Regions from separate parts of the Virgibacillus kekensis genome, predicted to be linked through region 1. Evidence: riboswitches for the same ligand, from Rfam matches in the RefSeq annotation. Region 1 holds a riboswitch; each other region holds the start of a gene.

Region 1 (7,850 bases):
GATTTTTCCTCCGTCTTTTATTTGGGGAAAAATAAAACCGGGATCCCACTTAACAAACCAGTTTTTATTTTCTTCTTCACCCTCCTGGATTAGGGTAGCTTCATAATCAAAGTTAATCGGCCCTGCAATTGTTTCCATTTTCACTTGGAATGGAAACTGTGCCGTCCCTTTTTCCATAGCGGTTTCTATATCTTCTGCCGATAATTTCTTATATGTCACCTTAAGATTTTCAACATTTAAGTCTCCGTATATATTTTTATAGCGGTCAACGAATTCTTCTGTCGGATATTCTTTCTCTGAATTGGTGGTGACCATTTTGTACATTTCGCTGAATTCTTTTTTGTTCCAATGTTTTACATACTGATCAAACCGTTCCTGTGGAGTTACTTCATCCTCGGCACAGGCTGTAATCACAACAAGCAATAGAACAGAAATCAATGCAATTATTTTCTTCATAGTGACCCCCTTAAATGTATCCTTTATTCTCTTTAATAATATCATTTTCCTAATGCAAAAACATGTATAGGTAAAAAGATAAGCCATCCGGAGATGACTTATTCTGCGTTCATATGATTCTTTAGCTCACTTTTAATTCTATTCATTTCTTCATCAGGTACGATATAGTACCAGCCACGGTTGATCATATCGCCGCTCCCGCTGATTTCCATCGTCTCAATATTGTTACGGGTCTGACGGTAATCAGTGAACAATGTCTGCATCTGCTCCATTGTCATGTTTGTCTTCACATTACCACCAAGTACATCCAGAATATCGGTGACCTTGGTGATGCTCGAAAAGCTGGCTGCTTCTGCTACCGCAGCTTTGATAACTTCACGCTGCCGTTCATTCCGTCCCAAATCTCCGCGCGGATCGTTTTTCCGCATCCGCGTGTACTTCAGAGCTTCCTCACCATTCAGGTTAATTTCACCGGCAGGGAAACGCTCACCGCCCTGGGTGAATGCCTGGTCATTTTTAACGGTAACTCCACCCAGTGCGTCGACACCTTGCTTGAATCCTTCCATGTTAACTTTTGAGTAGAAATGGATTGGTAAATCAAGCATCTGTTCAACAGTCTTTACTGTAAGGCTCACATCGCCAAATGCATATGCGTGGTTAATTTTGTCCATTCCTTCACCTGGAATATTCACATACGTATCACGCGGAATACTCAACATTTTCATGGAGTTGGTTTTCGGGTTAAGTGACATCAAAACCATCGTATCTGAACGGCCTTTATCGTTTTTACGCTCATCAACACCAAGTAAAAGTATATTAATAGATTTATTTTCACTGAAGATACTGTTAAGCTCTTTCTGTCGCTCTTCACTGTCATCACCGGGAAGCGGTTCATGCATCACGGCGACTGTATCGCCAACCTGATCATATATAAAATAAATATAGCTGCCGATCGCTAGTACTAATGCTGCAATTATTCCAACAACCCAGTATGGCCATTTTCTTTTCTTCTTGTGCTGTCTTTTTTCTGTTCTTGAATCCACTATTATTCTCCTCTGCTGTTTCCATTACTATAATTATAGCTGACCCCGCCATTATCGTCCATCACTCATTTATGACCGGGAGGGCGGTAATGATGTAACGGTCAGGTGCGTTACCGATATACGAAAAAGGATAGCAGGTTGTCAGGGTGAGAACCTCGTCAGGTGCAGTTGACTTAATTACGGTTCGGTCATCAGCATTGACAATTTCGGTATCGGTAATTTGATAGGTAAAGTCCCCATATGGCATTCTGACTGTCAACGTATCGCCGAGTTTCAGTTCCCCCATTCGGCGGAATACGGTATCGCGGTGTCCAGATAAAACTACCTGATTTTTTTCAAGCGGATAAGCCGTCCCTGCATAATGGCCAACCCCTTTCGCCAGTTCTTCCGGATCAGTTCCTTCAATGATAGGGAGTTCGGCGTTCAGCCTCGGAATATGCAGAATTCCAACTGATTCACCCTCGTCCGGCAGAAAAGGCTCCAACATATGAGACGATTGGAGGGAGGAAGATGTTTCACTTTTTTGATCTGCCAGCCGGATTTTTGCTTCTTCCAGGCTTTTATTTTGCGAATGATCGGTTTTAAACAGTTGGTAGCCGCCAATTCCGATAAAAATAATCCCGGCAATCGTGAGTAATATAGCGACACCTTTCATCCACATCCGCCTCCAGAAAAAGTAATCTAATTAGAATATAGGTTATTTTTAGGAACAAATCAATACATCTATAGAACAAAAGCCCTATATCGCCAAAATGTTTTCTGATAATTACAAAACTAGTTTGCATTTGACAAAACAAGACACCCACAAAATTGAAGTTTTATAGTATAGTAGTCCTAAGAAAAACATGGATCCTCAGAAAAGAGCAAACTTATTGAAAGATAAGGGCGCAAAGTCACAGGTCTAACGCATTGTTGCTATGGCGGCTGGATTACCTGGGAATTAAAATGGGGGACGGGGAAACATGCAGAGTGCTGAACGAAAAGTCGAGCTTGGTAACGATCTGGATTTAGAGTGGGTATTTTTAATGAAAGAGGCGAAAGCAATTGGACTGACAGTTGAGGACATACGGTTGTTTCTGGAGAAAGATGAAAAAAAGTGAAAGAATAATGTAAAAATAATGTGCTTTATATAGAACTATACGCCTTTTTGTGGTATAATTTAATCTGAAAGAAGGTGTATGGCTTGATCGGTGAAAAAATAAAGCAAATACGTAAAGAAAGAAAAATGTCCATATCTGAACTCGCTGAGCGGGCAGGAGTGGCGAAATCATATCTAAGCTCTATAGAACGAAACCTTCAGACAAATCCATCGATCCAGTTTATCGAGAAAATTAGTTCTGTACTGGGAGTATCCGTAAATGACATTATTCAAAAAAATAATGAGAACGATATAGAAGAAAAGTTGGATGGGGAATGGTTGGAGATTGTTCAGGAAGCAATGAGTTCAGGTGTTTCCAAAGAACAGTTTAAAGAGTATCTGGAGTTCAACAAGTGGCGTAATAAACAGGAAAACTAAAAGCCGTGAGCCATAAGCTTGCGGTTTTTTTGTGTGGTTAAAAAATTAGCGGTAAGTGGACTAAATCGAAATACATTTCGCTTTCCACGGTTGTGTAAATATATTTCACTGCTCGGCAAGTTTCATAGATTTATCCATTTACATCTTAAGCAATTATCTTCCGGAAATAATCTTTTTAAAAAAATGTAACAAAGTTCATTGCTGTTTCGTTGTTGTAATAGAGGGGGGAGGAGTTGATTGGAAAAGAAGATTTTTGCCGACTTATTTGAAGAATATCAACTCCCGCTGTACCGATATTTATTGCAAATGAGCCGCAATAAACAAGTTGCCGAGGAATTGCTGCAGGAAACATTCTACAGGGCGATGATTTCCTTAAATGTACAATATGTTAAAGAGCCAAAAGCATGGCTTTTTAAGGTGGCGAGAAATCTTTATATTGATACAAGCCGAAAATCGAAATCGGAAAAACGTATGGTTGAAAGGATAAAGACAGAAAGCACGCAGAACAGTGATATAGGTAACCCGGATGAAAGTCTGGAAAACAAATCAAGACAGGAGCATATCGAGAGCGTATTGGACAGATTGCCTGAACGAATGCGAACAGTGTTGTATTTACGGGAGATACAGGAATTTACATATAAAGAAATCGTGTCGACGACGGGTTTAAGTGATAGCCAGGTGAAGACTACGCTGCACAGGGCAAGGAAAAAATTCCGTTATTACGATGAGCTTTTAAGAGGGAGGTCTATTGATGGACGATGATAAAAATGTATTAGGCGACTGGAATGAAAGTGGGCAGGAAGAATTGGATCAAAAGAGTGCTAAGAAACTTGTATGGCGCACCCGCTTATCCATTACATTAACTGTAATCAAGACGCTCCTGCTTATATTGTTGGTTTATATCGCCTACACGATCCCGGTAAGCATTTTTTATGATTTTAACAAGCAGGCGGGCTTCGACAGACTTGTTTCTACCGTGATAGAGACTCACTATCCCGGGGTTGAAGTGAATAATGCTAGTGGGGGTAGTGATGCAGAAATCAATCCACTGCTGACACAGTCGACAACCTTGAAATTATACCGGGAAATCGGTGATTGGGATGTGGTTATTGGAGAAGTTTCAGCGGAGAAACAACTGTTTGGTGAATTAGATTATTCCCTGCAGCTTGATGAGAAATATTTAAATCAAAGCGGCCTCAAAGGATTTGTTATTCCAAACGAGTTGCTCGGTAGAGGTGAAACATATGTAAAGCCGAATGCAAGTGAGCCTGTTCGTTCCCAGCTGGAAAAAATCGATGGGGGTAATGTAATTCAAGTACAGTTTTCTATCAAGAAGGCAATGTCTCCGAAAGCATTGCTCAAGGAGCTTGATAATTATAATATAAGCGTCCTGAATATGCCTGTGTATGGTGGGGAAATTACTGAAGTGGAAGTGCCATACTCCCAGGCTGGCCAATTCACCTTTGCTTCAACGCTAATTCTTAATCCGGCTACAAGGTATGATGAAAATAATCGGCCGTCTTCATGGATAAGTCCGCTGAGTATGCAAACTATAGAGCGTTCAGTTGATCAGTTCTATGAGAATATTAATTGGATGGTTAATGAAGGAGGCTATTACGCTTCCGATATAGACAGAAAACGGCTGGAATATATCCAGGAGAACGGTATAAAAGTATTTGGAGCTACTGTGACAGGTCCTATCCGTGAGGTGGAGAAGCTGCTCCGCAAAGAAGAGTTTCACCAGTTTAGATTAAATGGAATTGAGGTATGGAATTGGGAAGCGTGATAGCATGAAAGCAATTTTATTAAAATACGGATATTGGCTGCTGCCGATTGCCTGGATGGGAATCATTTACTATTCGTCGGCGACACCGTATCAGGAACAGAATATGAAGCCGTTTTTGTCCAATACATTTGATTTATCATTTCTGACGCCGTGGTTTGATTGGATTAATTTTACCTACCATCACTCAGAGGTCAGTGTTGCAGTTCTTGGGATTGAAGGTTTTATTGAATTTTTTGTCCGTAAGGGTGCGCATGTCGGGGTGTTTTTTGTGCTGATGTGTCTGTTTTACCTTGCTCTGCATAAAATGGGTATGACACGTTTATGGAAAAAGTCAGCGATAGGCTTTGTTCTTACCGTGGCCTATGCCGGGCTTGATGAATTTCATCAGTCCTTTACGGCAAACCGCACACCATATTTTGGGGATGTTATACTTGATAGTTTTGGTGCTTTACTGGCTGTAATATGTCTGACGGTTTTTCAACGATGGGCAGTCACAAAGCAGAACAGAAATCGAAAGCTATAAAAAATCCTAATAAATTTCCGAAGCGACATAATTCGACACCATCTTTCCCTAACATGTGATATGATGTTTTTAATATTTTCAAAAAAGGCGGTATGAAAATGGTTGAGCAAGAACGTTATAAAGATATGCTTAAGAAGATGATTGAGGAAACCGAGAAAGATAAATTTCAGTCGTCTGAAGAAGTTATTAAAGCCTTGGTAACCGAACTAACTAGAGGAAATAAACCTATAGCAAACTAATATATATGAATCTGCGTCTCTATTAAGGGATGCAGTTTTTTTATTTCTCGGAACCTCATTCCGTCCCACACCTTTTTTCCCCCATTTCATCCCTTTTAACGGAATGAGGTTCCACCTTACAGAGTCGCCGGCATTTTTACCAGTTAACGCTTTCTAGACAGGGGGGTGCTGGTATGCTACCGTTAAATAGAAGAAAATAAAAAGGGTTGAGGCATAATGGTGAAGGATTTATATATAAAAAATGCTAGAGTACATACTGAAAATGAGGGAACTTTGAATGGTTCGGTATTAATCAGCGATGGTAAGATAACTAAATTGTACACGGACCATAACAGTCCGATTCCGCCGGATGCTGAGGTGATTGATGCCAATGGGCTTCATCTGATTCCGGGATTTATTGATGGACATATTCATGGAGCGGCTGGAGCCGATGTAATGGATGGAACTCCAGAAGCCCTTTCGACGATGGCTAAAGCCTTACCTGCAGAAGGTACAACTGGCTTCCTGGCGACGACCATTACCCAATCTCCTGAGAATATTGAAAAGGCGCTTAAGAATGTTGCTGGATATACATCTCGGCCAGGACAGGCTGAAGTGATCGGTATACATCTGGAAGGACCGTTTATAGAAAAGAGTAAAAAAGGCGCACAGCCTGCGGAATATATCCAAAAACCGGATATAAATCTCTTTAAAAAGTGGCAGGAGTTATCCGATAATAAAATCAGAACGATCACTATGGCACCTGAGCATGATGCAGATGGTAGTTTTACAAAATATTTGCATCAAACCGGTGTAAATGTATCTGCAGGACATACGGGTACTGGATTTGAGGGGATGCAACAGGCCGTTTCTCACGGTGTGCGCCAGGTGACTCATCTCTGCAACGCGATGTCAGGAATCCATCACCGTGATATTGGGGTTGTTGGGGCTGCATTTAAGCTGAAGGAACTTCGGGCGGAATTGATTGCCGATGGTATTCACGTTTCACCACAGATGCTCGATTTGATTTATCAAAACATCGGAAGCGAGCGGCTGATCCTGATTACCGACGCTATGCGGGCAAAATGTCTGCAGGCGGGTGATTATGAGCTGGGTGGACAGGCAGTGAAGGTAACCGAAGATCGGGCAGTTTTGAACGATGGGACGCTTGCGGGTAGTATTCTTCAATTGGTCAATGGAGCGAAACAAATGATGCAACTGGATGGTGTTACCATCGACAATATTATTGAAATGGCATCAGAAAACCCTGCCAGACAACTGGGTATATTTGGGCGAAAAGGAAGTATTGCAGAAGGAAAGGATGCGGATCTTTTACTTGTGGACAATAATTTAACCATCAAATATACTTTCTGTCGGGGCATCATTGCACATCAGGAGGTATAGTTAAATGGAAATTATCAAGGTTAAAGATTATCAGGGTTTAAGTGAAAAGGCATGTCAAATAATTATTGACCAGATAAAAGGGCAAAAAAACCCGGTTTTGGGTCTTGCGACAGGGTCAACACCAGAGGGCCTTTATCAGCAGCTGATCAATGCTTTTCGGCGGGGTGAGGTATCTTTTCAGCAGGCGAAAACATTCAATCTGGATGAGTATGTCGGTCTTCCAGGAAGCCATTCGAACAGCTATCGTTTTTATATGCAGGAGAAACTGTTCAACCACATTGACGTTCCAGGAAACCAGACATACCTCCCGCACGGAAATGCAACTGATCTGGAAAAAGAATGCCACCAGTATGAGCAGTTGATCCGTGATGCAGGCAATATTGATCTCCAGGTATTAGGATTGGGTCTGAACGGACATATCGGGTTCAATGAGCCTGGTACTGCTTTCGACAGCAAAACACATATAGTTGATTTGGATATGACTACAAGAAAGGCCAATGCTCGTTTTTTCAGTTCTTTGGATGAAGTGCCCGAGAAAGCAATTACAATGGGGATTGGGACGATTATGGAATGTAAAAAAATAATGCTGCTCGTATCAGGGGAGAAAAAAGCGGAGGCTGTAAATCGTCTGATAAATGGCACCGTTACGGAAGAGTTTCCGGGATCCATCTTGCAAAAACATGAGAATGTGGTGCTGATAGCAGATGAGGGGGCACTGTCCACGTTGTAGGACAGCGCCCAGTTGTATTATTCCACATCTAGTTCGATATAAGCGGTCCCTTTGTTATCGAATTCTGCCTGGTCACTGGTAAGATCTGTGATCCAGCTACGGAAATCTTCCTCTTCACCATCCCGGGCGTAGACGAGAAATTCTACCTTGTCCAGGTAATTAATTGATTCCAGG
Region 2 (7,850 bases), on a different contig from region 1:
TTTTTTAAGGAGGCATATTATGATACATACATTAAACCTGCGTGAACAACACCTTCACGGGTCTTTCAGCAACGAGTACAAGCCCACATTGACAGTGAATTCAGGTGATACAGTCAGACTGAGAACACCTGATATTCAGTGGAGGTACTCTCTTGAACAGGGAACGGAAAGAACTTTTTTGAAATCCAGGGAATCGGAGGAAAGGCATCGGCGAGACACCGCAGTGCGCCAGCACGAGGAGGCTCGCCAGCAGCCCGGCGGCAAAGGAGACACTGCGAATTTATGAGCAGATGTCGTACTTGCACCCGGAGTGGTGAAAGCGTAGTGTATTTCCGTAGCGGAAAATGGTGTTGCAGTCTCTATCAAGGGCTTGGGTTAATGAGCAACAAAGCTTATGAAAAGAGCCAATATTAAAAAGCATCCTTCCTAACAATCCAACGGAAGGATGCTCCACTTTATAGATTATTTTGCCAGAACATCATGGTAATTAGTATTCCGCTCCAGCTTACTTCGCGTATATTCACAGGTAGGATAAATCTTCTTCCCTTCACCCCGTGCATAAGCAACTACTTTATCAACGAGCTTTCCTGCAACACCTTCCCCGCGCAGTTCCTCGGAGACGTAGGTATGATCAACGATGATTTCATTTTCCCCTGATGGCTGAAATGTAATTTCCGCTTTGGGATCTTGTTCATCTTCCCCTGCATAGAATTTGTTATCACCTTTTTTGATTTCAATCATTCAAAATCTCCTCCTGTATGTTCTGTTATATGGAAGTTTTTTAACCGAATTGCGGGACCGCAGCGAGCATCATTGTCAGAAATAGAACCATCAGATAGTTTACCGAATAAAGGAACATAATCCGGGCCCATTTCTCATCATCTTTCACAAAGAACCCTCGAATAGCCAAGGCAATATAACCAATATTCAGCAGGGTCGCAATGATGATAAAAGCCGTTCCGAGTGACAAAAGATAAAACGGCAGCGGCAAAAGACACACTGAATAGACAGCCATTTGTCTTTTGGTAATATCCATCCCGTGAACGACTGGCAGCATTGCCACACCAGCTGCCTTATAATCCTCATATTTCCGTATCGCAATGGCGAACGTATGCGGCATCTGCCAGATAAAAACGATTAGGAAAAGTGTGATTGGAACAATATGAACGGCCGAATCAACTGCCGCCCATCCAATTAGCGGCGTTACTGCCCCCGACACACTTCCAATTACCGTATTTAATGTATAACGTCGTTTGGACCACATTGTATATAGAAAAACATAGACAATCCATCCGATAAAACTGTAAATAAATACTTCAACAGTAGTAAACGAAAGGAGAATAAACCCTGCAACCGAAACAGCGAGTCCACCGAATAATACTTTTCTCAGCGGCATATTTCCTGTCACCGTAGGACGATGCTTCGTCCGCTCCATTACCGCATCAATATCGGCATCATACCAGTTATTCAGAATGAGAGCACCTGCCATAACGAATAGACTTCCTATAAAAGTAATCACAAACAGTTGCCAGTAATCCGCAAAGGACCTGTCGTTGTAATAAAGTGCCAACCAAAACCCCGCTATAACCGGCAGGACGTTCAGGACCAGCACTTTTCCTTTTAAAAGTGATTTAAAGTCGGCAATATATGATCGACTACTCTCGCCATTTTTATTTTTGGCGGAGACATCAGTTGTACGCATCCAAATCGGTCCTCCTGAAAAATTCAACTGGGAAATTGGTTCCCTGTAATCTATTGTAAAGGTTTACCGACTTTTATTTAAGCAGAAAGCACTACAAGTACTGTCAGGCCTGTTTTTGCATGCTCACGTACAGTTGCCGGTACGCCTTGGCTTCTGCTTCTTTACCCACTTTTTGGTACAACTTGGATAACCACTGGAGCGGCTCTGTATCATCCGGCTTTAGTTCCATTTCCCAGCTGAAGCATTCAATCGCTTTATCAAGCTGACCATATTTATAATATAGTTTCCCAAGCGGCCCCATCTGATCCAGATCATCGCTCATTCTTTCCATCCTGTCTATGTCACTGAACAATCCTAATTCTCCATTCCCTTCCTGAAAGGGTTTTAACCATTTTTGAATATAGCTCGGTTCATGGGTTTCCAGCATAAAAACAACCAACCGGTGTAAAACTTTTTCGGCATTTTCGGGGTGTAACTTGATAATCTGTTGGATTGGTCTGCTTAGCTGTTCAACCTTTATGTGCGAGGCCTTTAAATCCGATTGTTCCAGCATATCGACAAAATAGCCGGATTGGTTTTCGGTGGGCGTAAAATCATTTTTCTGCATAACCATTGCCGCTTTTTTTAGCTGTTGGTTTTTTATATACAAATCGAATAGGTCTTGCTGTAAAGGTTGGTAATCGGGTGTCTGTTCGGATAACGACTCAAGCGAGAGGATATAATCACTTTCATTAAAATGCTGCCTGAGTAATTTTTTTAGAGGAAGGTAGAGGTTTTCGGTAGGGTTGTTGACGAATCTGAATATCATCAGGGCAACCAAATCATTCCAGCGGGATTCTTTCTCCAGAATAGCTTCCAGCCCCTTAAATGACTTGTTTTCATGTTTACGTGCATACAGTACTTTTTCGGCAAAAATGGGATCTTTGGTAAGTAGTTCCTCTGTTTCACGTTTATACTGGGTTGCGTAGTCGCGGAATATCGAATCGCCTGATATTTCCCGTACCCAGCTGTGGTCAGGAGCAAAGTCCCTAAGGACCCGGATAACTCGGTAGCCGTGAAAACCTTGTCCATTACGGCGATAGACATAGAAAATCGACTTTATTTCATCAATCAGTTCTTGCTTAGAAATAAATGATTCAAAGAAAGTGAGAATGTACGCTTGTTCTTGGGGATGATAACGTTTCTTGAGCTTTTTCAACAAGGGAGCGAATTCAGCGGTCAGTTGATAAGAATCCTGTGAGGACAGAAGCCGATTTATAAGTGGATGCGGAGTCTGTAGTACTATTCCTTTTTTAAAGGACTCAGCGACAAAAGAATTATTTTCCAGACAGGAAGCTTTATATCCGGCAATATACTTTTCCTTATAAAAAAACAGATAATAGATCCTATTATCCTCACTGCATGCCTCGATTATTTCACTTTGGAGATAAAAAGCGGACCGTTTCGCCATAAGCCGTACTGGTGTTTCCTGATCAACAATTAAAAATTGTTCATTGGTCATCATATGCGCCCCCTTGTATTTTCTACCACTATAACATAATTACAGTGTTTTTACCGACTATGAAATTAAAAGGATTAACAATCAGGCAGGCTTTCCAAATTGCTAATCCTTTTCCATATATTTTATTAAGCCTTCGCCAAAAGAATACTATCAGCTAGCAATTTTTCAAACATCTCCGCTTTAATCGGTTTAGAATATAAATATCCCTGTCCAAGAGCACAATGGTAATCTTTTAAAATAGCAACCTGTTCTTCACTTTCAATCCCCTCCGCAATCACACGAAGGTTAAGATTCAACCCTATATCTATGATTGATCTGACCATCGAACGGTTCGCCTGCTTTTCCATATTACTTATAAAAGTCTTATCAATTTTAATCGTATCGATAGGAAGTTCTTTCAATATATGGAGTGATGAGTAACCTGTCCCAAAATCATCGATTGAAGTTTTGACTCCAAGCTTCTTCAGTCCTTGAAGCACTTTCATGGTCTCCGAAACATCCCGCATAATGCTTTCAGTGATTTCCAGTTCGAGATACTGTGCTGGCAATCCTGTCTGTTCCAGGATATTTCTTACGGTGGAAACAAACCCACGACGCTGAAATTGGCGAACCGACACGTTTACAGCTATACAAAGAGAATCATACCCTGCACGATGCCAGGTGGCAGTCTGCTGACACGCCTGATAAAGTACCCATTCACCAATAGAATCAATCTGACCTGTTTCCTCGGCTATCGGAATAAATTCAGTGGGAGACACAACCCCAAGTTTAGGGTGTTCCCAGCGAATTAGTGCCTCCATGCCTGCAATCGCTCCGGACTTCAGTTCAATTTTCGGCTGATAGAAGATGCTGAACTGGCTATCCCGGTCAGCCTTGCGAAGCTCACTCTCAATTTCCATCTTACGAGCCATACTTTTGCTCAGTTCTGCATTATAAAAGCAGTAATTATTTTTTCCACTGTCTTTAGCAAGGTACATGGCAGCATCTGCGTTTTTCAGCAAGTCTTCCCCATTATTGGAGCCATCATAAGGATAAATGCTGACTCCAATACTTGGGGTAACTGCAATTTTATATTCTCCAACCACAAAGGGGGCGGAAAACTCAATCAGAATAGCCTCAGCAGCTGCTGCACAGCCACTCTTTGTTGTACCGGAAAGGATGATGACAAACTCATCACCACCTAGGCGGTAAATCTGGTCCAGGTTTCCAAGTGCTTTCTGGAATCGTGCGGACGATTCCTGGAGCAGACTATCCCCGATATGGTGGCCTAGTGTATCATTTACCGTTTTAAATCTATCGAGATCAATCAGCAATAATCCAATCAGGCTTAAATCCTTTTTAGATGTCTCAATCGCTACATCAAGGTCCTCCTGGAAACTTGTCCTGTTACTAAGCCCTGTCAAGGTATCATGATACGCAAGATTTCGGAATTCGGTAAGTAAATCGTCGTTTTGTCGCATCACCAGGATTTGCCGTGCTATCACCATAAAAAAGACTAAGCTCAATCCAATACTTAATGCATTAAAGGCCCAATTGTAATCTATGCTAACCAGGATAATAAGAAGAATCACACCGGCGTAAGGAAAGATATTTTCCCGGGTTTTCAGATTTTGTCGGATACCCACATTTCGATTTGTTTTTGTGAGCTGTGCACTGCGACCTGCAAGCCCAATGATCAGAATGGCAATCAGCCAGAAGAGATCCACATAACTACCCAGCTTATATGTGCCATTAATTGTTTGTATTATAAAAATCGTGTCTCCTGCGATTTGCAATAGAAAACCAGCAATCAGGATTTTAAGATGTTTCCCTTTTCTGCTGTGATGGGATAAGTAATAGAGAATCGTTATTACAAACAGGATACTCAAGTTTGTGATTGGATATGCCAGCGTTAAAATAGAAACCGACACAGCCCCATCTGTATTGTTTAAAATTGGCTTAATCAGGTAATGAACACTGATGGTAGCCGCCGTAACCATAAAAACAATAATGTTAAATATGTAATGACTTCCTGGAATATTGAGGCTCAGTTCATGTGTCTTATAAATCAGCCCTATTAAGAAAACTAAATTAGCCAGAAGCCAGGCAATACTGGCAGCTTCCGGATATGCCCCCACTCCCTCAGACAATACCCCTACCAGCCAGATAAAATTGGAAATTATATATAGCAGCACACCGACACTCATCAGCAACCATGAAACTCGTAGTCTGGTAGTTAATCGCTGATAGGTCTGAAACAGCCAGACACAACTAGCAGCCCCTCCGATAATGGAGAATAACGAAGAGCCCATTGACCGCATAAAATCATTTTCATTATATAAAAAAGCCCATCCATAGCATATAATAACTGCCAGAATTAAAAAGGGCACTGCAGTATGTCTGGTGGTCAGCATATTCATCCCTCACGTTCCAAAATAGAAATACAAAAAGGTTATTTCCACTGGAAATAACCTGCGTTAATTCCCTTGGTATCTCAGCCGCCATAGTTTTTCCTTAGGCCTGAAGCTTTGCGTCCCTATCTTTCGATAAGTTTGCCCTTTCATGAAACATCATTCTATTTACTTTATATCTAGTACTATTTTATCACATGATTCCCGATAATATAATCCTTTTTGCCTATGTATCTAAACTTTTGATTTAATTTTATAGGTCACTACCAAACCTACTTATATGATGTATACTTTGAGTAAGATACGGGTCTAGTGAAAGTGTCGATTCCTACCACAAAAGTCATGATATTTATAACTACTGGCAGAATTTACCCTGTGATATCCTTTGGTTAATTCTTAGGAAAGCAGATCTCTCCTTCTACATAATGTCCAGACAGAACATCCTCGCTTCCAATCCACACATCAAATTCATTAATCAGTGCAAATCAACAGTTAGAATAGGGTATACACAGTACGCGGCTCAATGTCTGTTCTGGTTAAAAATTGACACTAATATCTATACAGGATAATATGTTTCGCAAGGGAAACTTTTTGTCGCTAACACATATATTACTTTAGAGATGATGAAATAACCTATATATATATGGTTTGTATAGAAGGGAATGACACGAATGATTGATTTTTTCACCAGCTTAAGTCCGGTCACACAGGCGCTAATAGCCACCCTTTTCACATGGGGAATGACTGCTTTAGGGGCAGCGCTTGTATTCACAACTAAAGCAGTTAATGAGAAGCTTATGGACGGAATGCTCGGATTTGCCGGGGGCGTCATGATTGCAGCAAGTTTCTGGTCACTCTTATCACCAGCGCTTGCTATGGCGGAGAACGGTTCATTTCCTGCGTGGGTCCCGGCAGCCTCTGGATTCCTGCTCGGGGCCATCTTCCTCTGGGGCATCGATAAAATTATCCCCCACCTGCACCCGGGCCTGCCAATGAAAGAAGCAGAAGGACTCCAACCCGCTACAAAACGAAGGAGTACACTCCTGGTTTTAGCAGTGACATTGCATAATATTCCTGAAGGGCTTGCTGTAGGTATCGCCTTTGGGGCAATTGCATCCGGGTCCCCCTCCGCATCACTTGCTGGTGCGGTAACACTTGCGATTGGGATGGGAATTCAGAACCTTCCTGAAGGTACTGCAGTTTCCATGCCATTGCGCAGAGAAGGCATGTCTCGGAGAAAGAGTTTCCTTTTTGGTCAGTTTTCCGGAATGGTCGAACCTATTGCAGCACTGGTCGGAGTCCTGGCAGTAACTCTAATGGAGCCGATCCTCCCGTTCGCGTTAAGTTTTGCGGCAGGAGCAATGATTTTTGTTGTTGCCGAGGAAGTTATCCCCGGTTCACAGGAAAATGGAAATAAAGACCTTGCCTCCATGGCATTGATGATTGGGTTTACCATCATGATGATCCTGGATGTTGCCTTAGGATAAACTTAAAAAGGAGCTAAGCACCGGAACAGAACCAGCCGTTCCCTCTGCTTAGCTCCTTGCTTTTCTACTTGTCTTCTTTGGGTGGTGTTCCATGCATGTTTACTAGAGGGGGACTAATCAAACGTTTAATTAAACTTTTACCCAGTAAGCTGCTTCATTCTCTGACGGTGATGGCGGGAAAGAGTCCCCTTCGTTCATATCAATCTCTGTATTATCGCCACTGGTGTTGCCATTTACTAGTTTGTCCACTTTGTACTTGCCGCTCTCTGACGCTTTTTCGCCAGTCTTATACTGTTTATTTGTCATGATAGAACACCTCCGATAAAATTTATTTATACATAGATATTCATTCTCTCTTTAGAAGACGACTAATTTTTTCAGGTAATAGTTTCCTGTTTTAATATTTCTGTAATATGGATGAATATTATGTAACAGGCAACGAAAGGAGTTCATCACTTGAATACTTCCATTATAGTTGCGTTGTTCGTGATTTTTATAGCCGTTTTTGCCGGCAACAAAAACAAAAATAAATAGACACTTTTCAGATTTATACACCACAGAAAGCGATGGTGCAACCCCACTTGGCATAACATTGAAAAAAGAAGGCCTGTGAGGACCTCCTTTTTATAATTCCAATTCATATTTGCAATGTTTGCCGTAGATATTGGCGATTCCTTTCAAGGGATAATGGCGCTGATAATAAGTGTTAAGACCTTCATTGTCCCCCAGGCAATCAAACCTGATATATTTTCCACCTCCATCTCTTACGA
Region 3 (7,850 bases), 240 kb from region 1:
GCTGGCGAAAATGGCTTGTTCGGTTACGGTGAAGAAGAGGAAAAAATCATCCCAGCTGTTGAACGTGCGACTGAGGAAGGGATCCATGTGGAAGGTCCACTTCCGGCTGACACATTGTTCTTCCGGGCTCAGCGTGGTGACTTTGATATTGTAGTGGCTATGTATCACGATCAGGGACATGGACCAATTAAAGTACTTGGACTGGAAGCTGGTGTGAATATTACAGTTGGCTTGCCAATTATTAGAACTAGCGTGGATCACGGAACTGCATTCGATATTGCAGGAAAAGGTATCGTTGATGAACGGAGTATGCTGGAGGCACTCCGTCAGGCAATTGAATTGGCACCTGAAAAAAAATAATGGGACAGGGGGTCAGACCCTCTGTCCCGTTTGCTGTATAATGGGAGAAAATAGTTGGGGAGGCAGTTAAATGGGGACAGATAAACCACTTATAGGCTTTATCGGCACGGGTGTTATGGGGAAGAGTATGGCGCAGAACTTAATGGACTCCGGATATTCCATTGCCGTTTTCACACGTACAAAGGATAAGGCACAGGAATTGCTGGACAAGGGCGCGGTATGGAAGGAGTCTGTTGCGGAACTGGCAAATTCAGCCGACATCATCATTACGATAGTTGGTTATCCAACTGACGTGGAAAGTGTTTATTTTAACGAAGGCGGGATTATTGAGAACGCTCGTCAGGGTACATACGTAATTGATATGACAACATCGAAGCCAAAACTTGCCGTTGAGATTTTTGAAAAAGCAAAAGCTCGTGGAATCAGTGCGTTAGATGCGCCGGTTTCAGGTGGAGATATCGGAGCGAAAAGTGGCAAACTTGCAATTATGGTTGGTGGCGAGCAACAGGCGTTCCATGAAGTTAAACCTATTTTTAACGTTCTCGGTGAAAATATCATTTTGCAGGGTGATGCGGGAGCTGGACAGCATACTAAGCTTGCCAACCAGATTACCATTGCGACTAATATGATTGGCGTTTGTGAAGCGATTGCCTACGCAAGAAAAACGGGGTTAAACCCGTCACGCGTACTGGACAGTATCACCACCGGAGCGGCTGGAAGCTTCTCGCTTTCCAAGCTGGCACCAAGGATGCTTGAAGGCGACTTTGCGCCCGGGTTTTATGTAAAGCATTTTATTAAGGATATGACGATTGCACTAGAGTCTGCAGAGGAAATGGGACTCTCCACACCTGGTCTGTCGCTTTCGCTAGAGTTGTATCAGGAGCTGGCGGAAAAAGGTGAGGAAGATAGCGGGACGCAGGCGCTGATTAAGCTGTTTGACTAATGGATGAGGAACCTCTTTTTATCGAGAGGTTCTTTTTTTCGGGCATTTTCCGTGGTTGCAGTGTGTGCGAATTATAGAATATCTGTCACCTCTGACTGGCAGTTTATAGCCTATTACTAAGTTGCTTATGTTTATTTTTGCAAAAACCATTTATTACAATTTATAGTCTTTGCAACCCCTTACATTTCGTTTCCGGAAGGTTTATAATAGAATTGTAGTTAGATAGCAACAACCATAGTGTTTATTTTTGCAAATATATTTTTGCAATATATTTGTGTAAAGGAGGACCTCCAGTGATTATGGATAAAAGGCGTGCACACCTGTTATCCGTTATTTTACATTCTTCAGAGCCTGTTCATTCGAGTAATCTGGCTGAAAAGCTAGGCGTCTCGCAACGCACGATTTATTACGATGTGGGTCAAATAAATGATTGGCTGGAATCTCAGCGTCTTGAATCCATAAGAAATATTCATGGAGAAGGTTTCTGGTTTAATAGATCCATGGTGGAAAAAGTAGATTTGCGGGAATATGACTTAACCGAAGAATATGTTTACCAGTATTCTGAGAATGAGCGTAAACTTATCATTCTTTTAACACTGTTAACAGGTAATGAAAAGACCACGATGCGAACCTTTATTGACCTAACCTTCATGAGCCGGGGCACTATCAATAAAGATTTAGGAAATATAAAAAATCAGCTTGCCGATTATGAACTGGAACTCCAATATTCCAGAGCAAACGGTTACAAACTATGCGGTTCGGAAGAAAATAAGAGAAAATTACTTCTTAGTGAATTCTCAAACATCATGCTTAATCGAGAATGGCGGAATATTAGGTCCCAAATTTACAATATGCTGGCAATGGAGACGAACAACAAAAAGGATGCCGATTCCCATGAAAAAATCAATGCACTGATTTATAAGGCGGAAGAAGAACTATCCCTTCGTTTAACTGATGAGATGTTCGAAATGTTATCTATCAACTTGCTGATAACGGTTCATCGCGCGAAACTGGGACAATTTGTGGAGGTTGATTCCGAAGAAGCAAGAGTTCTTCAGAATACAGAACATTATAAAGCCAGCATGAAATTGACGGCTGGGTTGATGGATCTATTTGCCATCGAATTTCCAGATGATGAGATTAGTTTTTTAACCATGAACCTTCTTGGCTTAAAGATTCACCGGGAAAAATTCAATAGTTTTTCCAGCAGTGAAATAGCCGGATTGCGAATAGTGGTTCGGCAAATGATAGCAGATTTCCAAACGTATGCTTGCGTTATTTTTGATGATAGGGATGGTTTGGAAAATAATCTGCTTACTCATATTAAACCAACGTACTACAGGCTGAAATATGGTGTCCAGACTTCCAATCATCTGGCAGCGAATATAAAAGAAAATTATCCGGAGTTATTTCATTTCACCAAACGTGTAATGGTCCATCTGGAGCAGTATGTAAGAAAAAAAGTTCCTGATGAAGAGGCAGCCTATATCACCCTTCATTTTGGTGGATGGCTGAAACGAGAGAATAAAAAAGTTGACTCCAGTTTAAACGCAGTCATTGTTTGTGAAAATGGAGTCGGCACTTCCAATATGCTTAAAACTCAGTTGGAGAGTCTTATTGCCGGGCTACAGGTAGTTGCCATTCAATCTGTCAGGGAGTACAATTCCCAGCATATTGAGGCTGATGTGATTTTTTCTACCAACCTTCTGAAGGATAAAGGGATACCAACCATCCATGTGCCAGCAATATTGTCCAATTCGGATAAGGTGGAAATTCTTAATAAGGTTAATAAATTATTCGACCAGGATTACAATGAAGCCTATAACACGGAGCAACTGCTGCAAGTTATCGAGAGATTCGCGACCATTCATAACCGTGCAGGCTTAAAAGCTGCTATATCAGGAATCAGTACCGAGCAAAGACATCAGAAAAAGGAGTTTAGAGAACCAATGCTCAACGAATTACTAACCGAAGATACAGTCATACTGGAGGATCGTGTCACAAACTGGGAAGAGGCTATACGAACAGCCGCAACCCCATTGTTGAATGGAAAGGCGATTAAAGAAGAATATATTGATGCGATGATCGACAATGTGAAGGAACTTGGTCCTTACATTGTGATAGCACCGAACATTGCTTTGCCCCATGCTCGCCCGGAAGCGGGTGTCGAGCGAGTAGGCATGAGCTTATTGAGGTTAAGAGAGCCGGTATATTTTTCCGAGCAGGAAAAACACCGTGCACAGTTAATCGTGGTTTTAGCAGCAATCGATAATCAGACACATCTGAAAGCTTTGTCAGAGCTGACAGAAATGCTGTCTGATGATGAAAAGGTAGAGAAACTCATCAATTCCGCAAGTTCGGAAGATGTGCTTCAGTTAATTAATCAATAATTATCGAAAATAAAAAAAACAGGAGGTTTACTAAATGAAAAAAGTATTAGTGGTATGCGGGAATGGACTAGGAAGCAGTATGATCGTTGAAATGAACGTAAAATCGATTCTTAAGGATATGGGTAAGGAAGCAGATGTATCACACACAGACCTTTCTTCTGCTAAATCTGAACCGGCAGATCTGTACCTGGGTTCAGAAGATATTGTAGGGAATATTGATGACGGCAGCAAAAATGTTGTTAAACTAAAAAACCTAATGGACAAGCAAGAATTACGTGAAGCACTTGAAAAAAATATCTAATTTAGCATAACGAATGGAGGAAAAGTGCAATGGTAGACTTAATCATGAAAGATATTCTGGGCACCCCTGCAATTTTGGTTGGATTATTTGCGCTGGTCGGTTTGCTTGTCCAACGTAAAAATGCAGCTGACGTTGTATCGGGAACCCTGAAAACAATAATGGGCTTTGTTATTTTAAATGCTGGAGCGAATGTAATTGTATTGGCACTTGGTCAATTCAGCAGTATGTTTAATGAGGCCTTCGAAGTAGATGGCGTTATTCCAAACAATGAGGCAATCGTTGCACTGGCACAGCAATCATTTGGTACAGAAACAGCAATGATTATGTTGTTTGGTATGGCTGTAAATATCGTTTTGGCAAGAATGACACCGTTTAAATATATCTTTTTAACCGGACATCACACGATGTTTATGGCATGCATGATTGCGGTGATTTTAAATACAGGCGGTATTTCAGGCGTATCATTGGTAATTATAGGATCTATTATACTTGGCGCTCTTATGGTACTATCACCAGCAATGATACAACCATTCACCAGAAAAGTTACTGGTTCTGACGATTTCGCAGTAGGTCACTTTGGCTCCTTGGGGTATTTGGTATCCGCGGCGGTTGGAAAAGTTGTTGGCAAAAACTCCAAGTCAACTGAAGAACTTAAAGTACCTAAGTCGTTAGGATTCTTACGGGATACTTCAGTAGCTGTTTCCCTTACAATGGTAATACTTTTCTTTGTTGTAGCCGGATTTGCCGGACCTTCCTTTATCGAGTCTGAATTAAGTGGCGGGCAAAACTTCTTGGTCTTCGCCTTTATGCAAGGGTTGACTTTCGCAGCAGGGGTTTATATTATTCTTGCCGGTGTCCGGATGTTGCTGGGCGAAATTGTCCCTGCATTTAAAGGTATAGCTGACAAAATTGTTCCGAATGCAAAACCTGCGTTGGATTGTCCTGCCATATTCCCATTCGCAGGCAACGCGGTAATTATTGGTTTTCTATTTAGCTTTATTGCTGGGCTAATCAGTATGTTTTTCCTGCCACTGCTTGGACTTAAGGTTATTGTGCCGGGCTTAGTGCCACACTTCTTTACTGGTGCAGCAGCAGGGGTATTTGGAAATGCTACTGGCGGACGCAAAGGTGCAATATTTGGTTCGATGGCAAATGGTGTATTAATTAGCTTTTTGCCGGCACTGTTATTACCGGTACTCGGTTCATTAGGATTTGAAGGTACTACATTCGGTGACGCGGACTTCGGGGCAGTTGGAATTGTACTAGGAAATCTTATCCGCTTATTTGAATCAAATATGGTCTTCACAGTTATAACGTTTATACTTTTAGCGGTAGCATTCTTTTTTGGATGGAAACCAAGCTCAGCAGCAAATAAAAAATCCAATGCTGCATAATCTAAAGTAATCCTGCTATCTTAACAGATAGCAGGTTTTTTTTGTATGAGGTTGAGCCTGCGTAATTAAATTATGTTTATTGTTTAAATATCTCATAAAATGGAGGTGCTTTATGTGAACAAAAATAATAACGGAAAATTAACTGACGAGGAAATTCTCGAACAAAGCAGGCGGTCAGGTCTGACTTATAATGAAGCAAAAGAATTTATTGCAAGAACGTCCGTTGGTCGCGGTACAAATATTTATAGTGATACGAACGCACAAGAAGTTAAGCAGAAGAACGAGCAATCAATGAGAAATAAGAGTAATTAAGCGACTCCAATAATAAGCAGAGCAGTATCTATGGCTCTGCTTATTTATATACTTTTTCAAATTAAAATAACAAATGCAATAATAGTAGAAAGAACATCGATATTCCCAACCATAAATGGGTCATCCGTTTCTTTATTGAAGGGCGGTATCTCCGCATCCAACCAGTTGTTACAACGGCTGTCAACACGGTAGCTGTCAGCAAACCGCTCACAATTTTAGGATTTTGCCACTGGAAACCAAATAGGTCAATCACCAAAGTGGCATGGGTTAGTATGAGGATTAACGCGGTTGTGCCAATCCAGCGGTGAAAAGGCAGAATTCTTTTCGACAGATTCGCATATTTAATTTTTTTGGCCCGATCGGATGAATCTCGGATTGTGGAAAATACTGCATGGCGAGTCCAGTTGAAAAGAATGAAAATAAGTCCCATAAAGCCGAAAAATATGTGTGTGGGAATCCCTTCACCCGCCTTATTAATGACGTTCCAGGTACCAAGGGCGAGCAATGCTATATTGAAAAAGAACCATTTATTCATAAGTCCTCCGATTGTTTGCTTTGTCGTACAGTATTCATCATACCATAGTGGATTATAGTTATAGGAATTGATAAATTGTAAATAGGCATATATCCCTATATAAAGCTGGTGCCATTTGAACGATAATACAACTATCAACATAAATCGTACGAAATGGCAAAATCACTGAAAAGTGATGACGCAAAACTACAGGGGCTAAAGTCTCACGACAATGCCAGCCAGATGTCGAATACGTCCTCCTACGATTTATGGGATTTATGGAGGGATATGTTTGAAGAAGTTTTTGGAGCGGATAGAGAGCATAAACTTTCTTTCCTGCATACGTAAAACTAAGGCTTTTGCCGTATTGGCGATAGCCAAGTTTTCTAATCGTGGTAAATATTTTTGGCACCAGGTCAGACTGAAGGAGTTATCAGCGATAGCCTCCGGATGTGTTGACGAGAGATTCAAGCATAAGTTAAAAAAGAAAATAAGTTATCATGAGAAAGCATCACTGAGCTACATAACAGAAAAATAAAAAGCACCGATAGGGTGCTTTTTATTTTTGTACAGGTATACTTCTCTAAATCGGATTCCTTCTATATAATTAGATTGTCAGCCATCATATTCACAAGCCATTATTTCCCAACACGCTTCGATTTCCGAAATAAATTGATTTATAAATATGCATGTTATATAATATTTATCAATTCTTTTTTTCGACAATAAAATCTATTTTAAATTTATATAGAGGGGGAGTAGAATGCAGGAAGTAATTCAAACCTATATGAATGAGATAAAAGACGATCTTATTAAAATGCGGCGACATCTTCATCAGAACCCGGAATTAAGTACCCAGGAATGGGAGACGTCAAAATTCGTTCAGTCGAAGTTAGAGGAATTTGGCATCCCATTTGAAAACGGATTCGCTAAGACTGGGGCCCTTGGAATTATAAAAGGTGGACATCAGGGTAAGACGGTTGCGCTCCGTGCCGACATGGATGCATTGCCGATTCAGGAGCTTAACAGCCATGATTTTGTTTCAAAAAATGAAAACGTAATGCATGCGTGTGGACATGATGCCCATACATCAATGCTTCTTTCAACAGGATATATCTTGAACAAAATGCGCGAACACATCCACGGGACAGTTTTGCTGGTGTTTCAGCCGGCAGAGGAGAACTCCCCGGTTGGCGGCTCTCAGCGGATGCTGGATGATGGAGTCTTTGATACCTATCCGCCGGATGTAATATATGGACAGCATGTGTGGCCAAATTTGCCTGCTGGCCAAATGGGCATACGAGATAAAGAAATGATGGGTGCGAGCGACCGATTCAAGATTATCGTAAAAGGTAAAGGCGGCCATGCAAGCATGCCCCATCTAACAAATGATGCAGTCGTAATGACTGGCCATCTGATTACCAGTTTGCAGTCAATAGTCAGCCGAAACCTTGATCCGCTTGAAGCGTCCGTGGTAACGATTGGTAAAATAAACGGAGGATATGGGCATAACGTAATTGCGGATAAGGTGGAGCTTGAAGGAACAATCCGCACCTATAATCCTGAGATCAGGGAGCGGTTGAAAGAACGGTTCCATACCATTACAAATCAGGTTGTTCAAGCGTTTGATGGAGAA

The links. Region 1 has a riboswitch for cyclic di-GMP ahead of ACFO3D_RS04900 (anti-repressor SinI family protein). Riboswitches for the same ligand answer to the same signal wherever they lie in the genome.
Region 2: another riboswitch for cyclic di-GMP. It lies ahead of ACFO3D_RS00920 (putative bifunctional diguanylate cyclase/phosphodiesterase); the one in region 1 lies ahead of ACFO3D_RS04900 (anti-repressor SinI family protein).
Region 3: another riboswitch for cyclic di-GMP. It lies ahead of ACFO3D_RS05930 (hypothetical protein); the one in region 1 lies ahead of ACFO3D_RS04900 (anti-repressor SinI family protein).

The regions. Positions count from the first base shown of each region.
Region 1 is NZ_JBHSFU010000004.1:94,161-102,010, reverse strand. Features, by position in the region: gene ACFO3D_RS04915 (penicillin-binding transpeptidase domain-containing protein) at 1-456, opposite strand, end outside; gene ACFO3D_RS04910 (LCP family glycopolymer transferase) at 555-1,499, opposite strand; gene ACFO3D_RS04905 (class D sortase) at 1,561-2,154, opposite strand; cyclic di-GMP riboswitch class I at 2,352-2,436, shown strand; gene ACFO3D_RS04900 (anti-repressor SinI family protein) at 2,462-2,599, shown strand; gene ACFO3D_RS04895 (helix-turn-helix domain-containing protein) at 2,683-3,015, shown strand; gene ACFO3D_RS04890 (RNA polymerase sigma factor) at 3,253-3,777, shown strand; gene ACFO3D_RS04885 (anti sigma factor C-terminal domain-containing protein) at 3,767-4,801, shown strand; gene ACFO3D_RS04880 (VanZ family protein) at 4,806-5,324, shown strand; gene ACFO3D_RS04875 (hypothetical protein) at 5,423-5,563, shown strand; gene nagA (N-acetylglucosamine-6-phosphate deacetylase) at 5,780-6,946, shown strand; gene nagB (glucosamine-6-phosphate deaminase) at 6,951-7,676, shown strand; gene ACFO3D_RS04860 (YigZ family protein) at 7,694-7,850, opposite strand, start outside.
Region 2 is NZ_JBHSFU010000002.1:14,064-21,913, reverse strand. Features, by position in the region: gene ACFO3D_RS00935 (GNAT family N-acetyltransferase) at 463-741, opposite strand; gene cyoE (heme o synthase) at 782-1,702, opposite strand; gene ACFO3D_RS00925 (hypothetical protein) at 1,806-3,203, opposite strand; gene ACFO3D_RS00920 (putative bifunctional diguanylate cyclase/phosphodiesterase) at 3,329-5,596, opposite strand; cyclic di-GMP riboswitch class I at 5,668-5,749, opposite strand; gene ACFO3D_RS00915 (ZIP family metal transporter) at 6,265-7,080, shown strand; gene ACFO3D_RS00910 (YjzC family protein) at 7,210-7,386, opposite strand; gene ACFO3D_RS00905 (GNAT family N-acetyltransferase) at 7,705-7,850, opposite strand, start outside.
Region 3 is NZ_JBHSFU010000004.1:329,200-337,049, reverse strand. Features, by position in the region: gene pdxA (4-hydroxythreonine-4-phosphate dehydrogenase PdxA) at 1-360, shown strand, start outside; gene ACFO3D_RS05960 (NAD(P)-dependent oxidoreductase) at 431-1,303, shown strand; gene ACFO3D_RS05955 (BglG family transcription antiterminator) at 1,603-3,693, shown strand; gene ACFO3D_RS05950 (PTS sugar transporter subunit IIB) at 3,728-3,994, shown strand; gene ACFO3D_RS05945 (PTS ascorbate transporter subunit IIC) at 4,024-5,388, shown strand; gene ACFO3D_RS05940 (hypothetical protein) at 5,503-5,700, shown strand; gene ACFO3D_RS05935 (hypothetical protein) at 5,762-6,235, opposite strand; cyclic di-GMP riboswitch class I at 6,381-6,465, shown strand; gene ACFO3D_RS05930 (hypothetical protein) at 6,507-6,752, shown strand; gene ACFO3D_RS05925 (M20 metallopeptidase family protein) at 6,978-7,850, shown strand, end outside.